Regions from separate parts of the Streptomyces sp. NPDC056738 genome, predicted to be linked through region 2. Evidence: predicted binding sites of a transcription regulator. Region 2 holds the regulator's gene; the other holds the start of a gene.
The links. The regulator HrcA, encoded in region 2, represses chaperone genes, less so after heat shock. The targets are predictions, from matches to a motif close to TTNGCACTCNGNNNNNCNGAGTGCNAA.

Region 1 (4,654 bases), on a different contig from region 2:
TGCGCCGGGACCGGCGCCGTCCCGGCCACGCGGTCCGGGGAAGGGGCCGGGGGCGGAGGTCGGGCCGGGCGCGGAAGCGCCGAACCGGCCCACGCCCCGCGGGCCGTGCTCCCGGAAGGCCCCGCGGCCGCCCTCGCCGCGTACGCCTCCCGGCTCGGCGCGGCGCAGGCCCGGCGCGCCGCCGTCGCCCGGCGCTGGGGCCTGAAGGCGGTGCCGCTGACGCCCCCGGCACCGCCCGCCAGGAAGCCGGTCATCGAGGCCCGCAAGGGGTTCGAGGTGGACGACCAGCGGGAACTGGGGCTGCCGCCGGTCTTCACCACCGTCCCCACCAAGGACAAGGTCGTCTTCCTCACCGTCGACGACGGCGCCGAGAAGGACCCCGCGTTCCTGCGGATGATGAGCGACCTGAAGATCCCGTACACAGCCTTCCTCAGCGACTTCCTCGTCAAGGACGACTACGGCTACTTCCGGAAGATGCGCGACCGGGGCGTCACGCTCAACAACCACACGCTGCACCACCCCTATCTGCCCGCGTTGTCCTACGCCCGGCAGAAGCACGAGATCTGCGGCATGCAGGACGTGATGGAGAAGCAGTTCGGCAGACGGCCGACCGTCTTCCGCCCGCCCTACGGCAACTACGACCAGGACACCCTGCGCGCCGCCAGGTCCTGCGGCATCAGGTACGCGCCCATCTGGAACGAGGAGGTCTTCGCCGACCACTGGGAGTACCGCGAGGAGGACCAGGACCTGCACCCCGGCGACATCGTCCTCACCCACTTCCAGGGCCGCGGGGAATGGAAGGGCACCATGCCCGACATGGTCCGCCGCTTCCTGAGGACGGTCACCGCCAAGGGGTACGCGGTCGCACGCCTGGAGGACTACCTGTGAGGCTGCGGGCGCCGGCCGCCGGGCTGCTCGTGGCGGCGCTGCTCAGCGGGTGCGCGCAGTCCGTCGACCCCATCGAGAGGCTCGGCAAGAAGGCCGCCCAGCGCGTGCACCCGACGGAGTCGGCGTACCACCGCTGGGGCCTGGCCAGTCCGCTCGCCCCCGCGCCGGCCGTGACCGTCCGGACCACCGCGCGCACCGCGGACACGGGCCTGCCGCCCGTCGTGAACCAGGTGCGCACCCGCGACAAGGTGGTCTTCCTGACGTACGACGACGGGGCCGAGCGCGACCCGCGGTTCGCCGACATGGTCCGCGAACTGCGCCTGCCGGTCAGCATGTTCCTCACGGACCGGGTCGCCGGACCCGGGTACGGGCGGCTCGCCCGGCTGCGCTCGGTCGGCGCGAGCCTGCAGAACCACACCGTCGACCACGCCACCCTGCGCGGCCTGCCCTACGCCGGCCAGCGCGCCGAGATCTGCGGGCAACAGGACAAGCTCGCGCGGCGCTTCGGCGTCCGGCCCCGGCTGCTGCGGCCCCCGTACGGCAGGTACGACGACACCACCCTGCGCGCCGCCGCCGACTGCGGGGTCGCCGCCATCGTCCTCGGCAGGACGGCCGACACCCGACCGCTCCGGCCCGGCGACATCCTCTCGGGCCCGGCCGAACCCGATCTGACGGGCGCCACGCTCCGCCTGCTCCGCCGCATCCAGCGCGAGGGCTTCACCCTGGCGCGACTGGAGAACTACCTCTAGTCGGCTACGCCACGCCGACGCCTTTGGCACTCCGCTTGACCGAGTGCTAATCACAGTCATAGTCTCAGGTCTGGCACTCCCCCCTGGAGAGTGCCAACAGCGACGGGCAGGTCCGGCACCCGCGACGACGGATCGACCTGGTCGCCACCTCAGACAGTTAACCCCGTGAGATCTCCGAAGGGGGAGGTCGGATCGTGACGACCGCCAGCTCCAAGGTTGCCATCAAGCCGCTCGAGGACCGCATCGTGGTCCAGCCGCTCGACGCCGAGCAGACCACGGCCTCCGGCCTGGTCATTCCCGACACGGCGAAGGAGAAGCCCCAGGAGGGCGTCGTCCTGGCCGTGGGCCCGGGCCGCATCGAGGACGGCAAGCGTGTCGAGCTCGACGTCGCCGTCGGCGACATCGTTCTCTACAGCAAGTACGGCGGCACCGAGGTGAAGTACAACGGCGAGGAGTACCTCGTCCTCTCGGCTCGCGACGTGCTCGCGATCATCGAGAAGTAATTCACCTGGTAAGGGAGTTCGGGACTTTTCCCCGGACGACCCCGCACCAAGCATTGCAGTGAACCACGCCCCTGGCACCCGCGACCATCCAGCCGGGCGCCGGGGGCGCGGTTCGTTCTCCATATTTTCGAGAGGGCTGAACCGCTCCTATGGCGAAGATCCTGAAGTTCGACGAGGACGCCCGTCGCGCCCTTGAGCGCGGCGTCAACAAGCTTGCCGACACGGTGAAGGTGACGATCGGCCCCAAGGGCCGCAACGTCGTCATCGACAAGAAGTTCGGCGCTCCCACCATCACCAACGACGGTGTGACCATCGCCCGTGAGGTCGAGGTCGAGGACCCGTTCGAGAACCTCGGCGCGCAGCTCGTGAAGGAGGTGGCGACCAAGACCAACGACATCGCGGGTGACGGTACGACCACCGCCACCGTGCTCGCCCAGGCGCTCGTGCGCGAGGGCCTGCGCAACGTCGCCGCCGGTGCTTCCCCGGCGCTGCTGAAGAAGGGCATCGACGCGGCCGTCAAGGCGGTCTCCGACGAGCTCCTCGCCACCGCGCGCCCCATCGACGAGAAGTCCGACATCGCCGCCGTCGCCGGTCTGTCCGCCCAGGACCCGCAGGTCGGCGAGCTCATCGCCGAGGCGATGGACAAGGTCGGCAAGGACGGTGTCATCACCGTCGAGGAGTCCAACACCTTCGGTCTGGAGCTCGACTTCACCGAGGGCATGGCCTTCGACAAGGGCTACCTGTCCCCGTACATGGTGTCCGACCAGGAGCGTATGGAGGCCGTCCTCGACGACCCGTACATCCTCATCCACCAGGGCAAGATCAGCTCCATCCAGGACCTGCTGCCGCTGCTGGAGAAGGTCATCCAGTCGAACGCCTCCAAGCCGCTGCTGATCATCGCCGAGGACGTCGAGGGCGAGGCCCTGTCGACCCTGGTCGTGAACAAGATCCGCGGCACGTTCAACGCCGTCGCCGTGAAGGCCCCCGGCTTCGGTGACCGCCGCAAGGCCATGCTCGGCGACATCGCCACCCTCACCGGTGGTCAGGTCATCGCCGAGGAGGTCGGCCTCAAGCTCGACCAGGTCGGCCTGGACGTGCTCGGCAGCGCCCGCCGCGTGACCGTCACCAAGGACGACACCACGATCGTCGACGGTGCCGGCAGCAGCGACGAGGTCGTCGGCCGCGTCAACCAGATCAAGGCCGAGATCGAGAACACCGACTCCGACTGGGACCGCGAGAAGCTCCAGGAGCGCCTCGCGAAGCTGGCCGGCGGCGTGTGCGTGATCAAGGTCGGCGCCGCCACCGAGGTGGAGCTGAAGGAGAAGAAGCACCGTCTGGAGGACGCCATCTCCGCGACCCGCGCCGCGGTCGAGGAGGGCATCGTCTCCGGTGGTGGCTCCGCGCTCGTCCACGCCGTCAAGGTCCTCGAGGGCAACCTCGGCAAGACCGGCGACGAGGCCACGGGTGTCGCGGTCGTCCGCCGCGCCGCCGTCGAGCCGCTGCGCTGGATCGCCGAGAACTCCGGCCTCGAGGGTTACGTCATCACCTCGAAGGTCGCCGAGCTCGACAAGGGCCAGGGCTTCAACGCCGCCACCGGCGAGTACGGCGACCTGGTCAAGGCCGGCGTCATCGACCCGGTCAAGGTCACCCGCTCCGCCCTGGAGAACGCCGCCTCCATCGCCTCCCTGCTCCTGACGACCGAGACCCTGGTCGTCGAGAAGCCGGCCGAGGACGAGGGCGACGCCGGCCACGGCGGCCACGGTCACTCCCACTGACGTCCGACGTCATGAGCGAGGCCACGCCCTTCGGGGTGTGACAGCGTGAAGAGGTCCCCGTTCCGGTCGGAACGGGGACCTCCCGCGTTCCACGGGCTCCACGCGGTTCTCCGCTCTCAGAGCTTGTCGTCGCGCACCACGTCCAGGTCCGTGAAGGTCGGCATCCCGTCGCAGAGCGCCACCATCTCCTGGAAGATCTGCTCGGTCTCCGGCATCTTCGAGTTCTTCATCGCCTCTTCGTACGACGGGAACTCCACGATCTCCACGAAGTGGTTGGCGTCGGAGCGGTCCATGCCCACGACGCCGCGCGTGGCGGTCCGCTTGCCGTTGGTCTTCTCGACCCAGGTGTCCATCAGCCGGTTCATCTCGTCGAACCGACTGGTCCTGCCGTCAATGAGCTGTACGAAAGTCATGGCGCCGCCTCCGGCTCTCGCTCCGGTCGAAACACCCTCAATCCTCCCACCGGAGGAGCGGCACCACCCACCGCACGATCATCGCGAGCCCGGGGACCGGCGGCGCGCCCCGGTTCACTGGGGCCCGTACTTGCGTCCCGTCTTCGACGAGATCCCGCCCAGCAGCGCGCGCGGGGTCACCTTCACCACGCCCATCAGCACCTTGTAGCGCGGGTCCGGGACCGACAGGGTTCTGCCGCGGGCCAGATCGGCGAGCGCCGCCGCGACCAGCTTGTCGGCGTCCAGCCACATCCAGTTCGGGATGTTGTCCGTGCCCATCCCCGCCC
Region 2 (4,654 bases):
GTACGCGGCGGCGCTGGCCGAGGGCCGCTCCCCGGGGGCCGGCCGTGAACTCCTCTCCGAGGAGGACCGCCGGGTCGAGCGGATCCTCCTGGAACTGCGGCTGCGCGAGGGCTGCCCGCTCTCCCTGCTCCGCCCCGACGGTCTCGCGGCCTCCCGCCGCGCCCTGTCCGAGGGACTCCTCGAAGCCGGCCCCTACGACGCCGGCCGGGCCGTCCTCACCCTGCGCGGCCGCCTCCTCGCGGACGCCGTGGTCCGGGATCTGGTGGACTGAGCAGGCGGCCGCGCCGACCTCTCACTCCGGGGCCGTGACGAAGTCGATCAGTTCCTCCACCCGGCCCAGCAGGGCCGGTTCGAGGTCCTTGTAGGAGCGGACCCGGGACAGGATGTGCTGCCAGGCCGCGCCGGTGTTCTCCGGCCAGCCCAGGGCCCGGCACACGCCCGTCTTCCAGTCCTGGCCGTGCGGGACCCGGGGCCAGGACGCGATGCCGACGGAGGACGGCTTCACGGCCTCCCACACGTCGATGTACGGGTGGCCGAGCACCAGGGCGTGCTCGCTCGTGACCGCCTCCGCGATCCGTGACTCCTTCGAACCCGGCACCAGGTGGTCCACGAGCACGCCGAGCCGGGCGTCCGGGCCCGGGGAGAACGCCTCGACCACCGCCGGGAGGTCGTCCACGCCCTCCAGGTACTCCACGACCACGCCCTCGACGCGCAGGTCGTCGCCCCAGACCCGCTCGACCAGCTCGGCGTCGTGCCGGCCCTCGACGTAGATGCGCCCGGCGCGCGCGACCCGGGCGCGGGCGCCGGGGACCGCCACCGAGCCGGAGGCCGTACGGCTGGGGCGCACCGGCGCGGAGGGCGCCGGGCGGACCAGCGTCACCACCTTGCCCTCCAGCAGGAAGCCGCGCGGTTCCAGCGGGAACACGCGGTGCTTGCCGAAGCGGTCCTCCAGGGTCACCGTGCCCGCCTCGCAGCGGATCACCGCGCCGCAGAAGCCGGTGCCGGGCTCCTCGACGACCAGACCCGGGTCCGCCGGGACCTCGGGCACGGGCTGGGGCTTCTTCCACGGCGGGGTCAGGTCCGGAGAGTACTGGCGCATTCGGATGACGATAGGAGAAGCCCGGCGGCGCTCACCGCGACACGCCGAAACGCTCGGCCAGGGCGTCCCGTTGGGACCGTACGAACGCGGCGTCCACGACCGCCCCGTGGCCGGGCACGTACAGCGCCTCCTCGCCGCCCAGGCCGAGCAGCCGGTCGAGCGCCGCGGGCCAGCGCGACGGCACGGCGTCGGGGCCCGCCTGCGGCTCGCCCGACTCCTCGACCAGGTCGCCGCAGAACACCACCACCGGGTCGCCCGGCACGACGGCCACCAGGTCGTGGGCGGTGTGGCCCTCGCCCGTCCGCACCAGCCGGACCCCGACGCCGCCGCCGAGATCCACGTCCCAGGTGCTCCCGACGAGGCGGTGGGGCCGTACGAGGGTGTCCGCCGCCTCCTCCGCCGCCCCCGGGTCGAGACCGTTGCGCACCGCGTCCGCGCACAGCTCCCCGCGGCCGTTCCGGTACACCTCGGACGAGCCGTCCGCGGCGAGGACCTGCGCGCCGGCGAACGCGGCCGCGCCGAAAACATGGTCGAAATGCGGGTGGGTGAGCGCGATATGGGTCACACGTCCGCCGGTCAGGACCCGCGCATCGGCGCGCAGGGCGGCGCCCTCCGCGAGGCTCGACCCGGCGTCGATCATGAGTGCCGCCCCCTCGCCGACGACGAGCCCGGCCGTGCAGTCCCAGTCCGGAAGCCGCCGTCGCCCCACCCGGGGCGCCACCCTTTCCCACCCGAGCTCTTCCCAAGTCAGCCTCATGCGGCGACGCTAACGGTGACCGGGTGCCGTGCACGACATCGCAGGCCCGCCCTTGCCCGGGGCGTGCCCGACCGCCGTACACTGGGCCGGGGAACGTTGGCACTCGCGTGCGCTGAGTGCCAGGCGAATGCCACGAAGGCCACGAAGACCACCGAGTCGACTTCTGGAGGTGCGCGATGCTCAGCGAACGCAGGCTCGAGGTGCTGCGCGCCATCGTCCAGGACTACGTGGGCACCGAGGAGCCGGTCGGTTCGAAGGCGCTCACCGAGCGGCACCGTCTCGGCGTCTCGCCGGCGACCGTCCGCAACGACATGGCGGTCCTGGAGGACGAGGGGTACATCGCGCAGCCGCACACCAGTGCCGGGCGCATCCCCACGGACAAGGGGTACCGCCTCTTCGTCGACAAGCTCGCCGGCGTCAAGCCGATGACCGCGCCCGAGCGCCGCGCCATCCAGAACTTCCTGGACGGAGCCGTCGACCTTGACGACGTCGTCGGCCGGACCGTGCGGCTGCTCGCGCAGCTCACCCGGCAGGTCGCCGTCGTGCAGTACCCCTCGCTGACCCGCTCGACCGTGCGCCATGTGGAGCTGCTCTCCATGGCCCCCGCGCGGGTGATGCTCGTGCTGATCACGGACACCGGCCGGGTCGAGCAGCGAATGATCAACTGCCCGGCGCCGTTCGGTGAGACGTCGCTGGCGGACCTGCGGGCCCGGCTCAACAGCCGGGTCGCGGGGCGCCCCTTCGCGGACGTCCCGCAGCTCGTCCAGGACCTCCCGGATGCCTTCGAGGCGGAGGACCGGGGTACGGTCTCGACGGTGCTCTCCACCCTGCTGGAGACATTGGTCGAGGAGACCGAGGAGCGCCTGATGATCGGCGGTACCGCCAATCTCACGCGATTCGGACATGACTTCCCTCTCACCATCCGGCCGGTGCTCGAAGCCCTCGAGGAGCAGGTCGTGCTCCTCAAGTTGCTTGGAGAGGCCGGGGATTCGAGCATGACCGTGCGAATCGGGCACGAGAACGCGTATGAGGGACTCAACTCCACGTCCGTGGTCTCCGTCGGCTACGGTTCGGGCGGCGAGGCAGTAGCCAAACTCGGCGTGGTCGGCCCGACCCGCATGGATTACCCGGGAACGATGGGAGCGGTACGAGCGGTGGCACGGTACGTCGGACAGATCCTGGCGGAGTCGTAAGTGGCCACGGACTACTACGCCGTACTCGGCGTGCGCCGCGACGCGTCCCAGGACGAGATCAAGAAGGCGTTCCGGAGGCTCGCTCGCGAGCTGCACCCGGACGTCAATCCCGATCCGAAGACGCAGGAGCGCTTCAAGGAGATCAACGCCGCCTACGAGGTGTTGTCGGACCCGCAGAAGAAGCAGGTCTACGACCTCGGCGGCGACCCGCTGTCCCAGCAGGGCGGCGGTGGCGCCGGCGGCTTCGGCCAGGGCGGCTTCGGGAACTTCTCGGACATCATGGACGCGTTCTTCGGCACGGCGTCGCAGCGCGGACCGCGCTCGCGCACCCGCCGGGGCCAGGACGCCATGATCCGTCTGGAGATCGAGCTCGACGAGGCGGCCTTCGGCACCACGAAGGACATCCAGGTCGACACGGCCGTCGTCTGCGGCACCTGCAACGGCGAGGGCGCGGCCCCCGGCACCGCGGCGCAGACCTGTGACATGTGCCGCGGCCGCGGCGAGGTGTCCCAGGTGACGCGGTCCTTCCTGGGTCAGGTCATGACCTCGCGGCCGTGTCCGCAGTGCCAGGGCTTCGGCACCGTCGTCCCGACCCCGTGCCACGAGTGCGCGGGCGACGGCCGGGTCCGCTCCCGCCGCACCCTCACGGTCAAGATCCCGGCCGGTGTGGACAACGGCACCCGCATCCAGCTCGCGGGCGAGGGCGAGGTCGGCCCCGGCGGCGGCCCCGCCGGCGACCTGTACGTCGAGATCCACGAACTGCCGCACTCGACCTTCCAGCGGCGCGGCGACGACCTGCACTGCACGGTCACCATCCCGATGACCGCGGCGGCCCTCGGCACCAAGGTGCCGCTGGAGACGCTCGACGGCATGGAGGAGGTCGACATCCGTCCGGGCACGCAGTCCGGTCAGTCGATCCCGCTGCACGGCCGGGGCGTCACCCACCTGCGCGGCGGCGGCCGAGGCGACCTCGTCGTGCACGTCGAGGTCATGACGCCGACCAAGCTCGACCCGGAGCAGGAGCGGGTGCTGCGCGAGCTGGCGCAGATGCGCGGCGAGGAACGGCCCACCGGTCAGTTCCAGCCCGGTCAGCAGGGGCTCTTCTCCCGGCTGAAGGACGCCTTCAACGGCCGCTGATCCAGGCGGGGCACGGGGCCAGGAGCGCCCCGTGCCCTCCACGTCGGAGGCCGTATCCGGCTGACCGACCGGATTCGGACTTGTCCGAGGGACGTGACAACATGCCGTCATGTCCTCCGCGCTGACCGATCTCTTCCCTCACCCGATCGTGCAGGCCCCCATGGCGGGCGGAGTCTCCGTCCCGCAGCTCGCGGCCGCCGTGTCCGAGGCCGGCGGGCTCGGCTTCCTCGCGGCGGGGTACAAGACCGCCGACGGCATGTACCAGGAGATCAAGCAACTGCGCGGGCTGACCGGCCGTCCCTTCGGCGTCAACCTGTTCCTCCCGCAGCCCGAGCACGCGGACGCCGCCGCGGTCGAGGTGTACGCGCACCAGCTCGCGGGCGAGGCCGCCTGGTACGAGACCGAGCTCGGGGACCCGGACAGCGGCCGCGACGACGGCTACGACGCCAAACTCGCCGTCCTCCTGGA

Region 1: groES (co-chaperone GroES) is a predicted target of HrcA. The motif match lies at 1,661-1,687, and genes of this name have one in related genera.

Annotation. Positions count from the first base shown of each region.
Region 1 covers NZ_JBHTZF010000014.1:92,462-97,115, forward strand. Annotated here, with positions in the region: gene ACFRIC_RS32075 (polysaccharide deacetylase family protein) at 1-888, shown strand, start outside; gene ACFRIC_RS32080 (polysaccharide deacetylase family protein) at 885-1,637, shown strand; gene groES (co-chaperone GroES) at 1,832-2,140, shown strand; gene groL (chaperonin GroEL) at 2,290-3,915, shown strand; partial or broken gene ACFRIC_RS32095 (ester cyclase) at 4,035-4,328, opposite strand; gene ACFRIC_RS32100 (SDR family NAD(P)-dependent oxidoreductase) at 4,443-4,654, opposite strand, start outside.
Region 2 covers NZ_JBHTZF010000003.1:625,063-629,716, reverse strand. Annotated here, with positions in the region: gene hemW (radical SAM family heme chaperone HemW) at 1-271, shown strand, start outside; gene ACFRIC_RS10390 (DUF3097 domain-containing protein) at 293-1,099, opposite strand; gene ACFRIC_RS10385 (MBL fold metallo-hydrolase) at 1,131-1,856, opposite strand; gene hrcA (heat-inducible transcriptional repressor HrcA) at 2,033-3,049, shown strand; gene dnaJ (molecular chaperone DnaJ) at 3,050-4,186, shown strand; gene ACFRIC_RS10370 (nitronate monooxygenase) at 4,296-4,654, shown strand, end outside.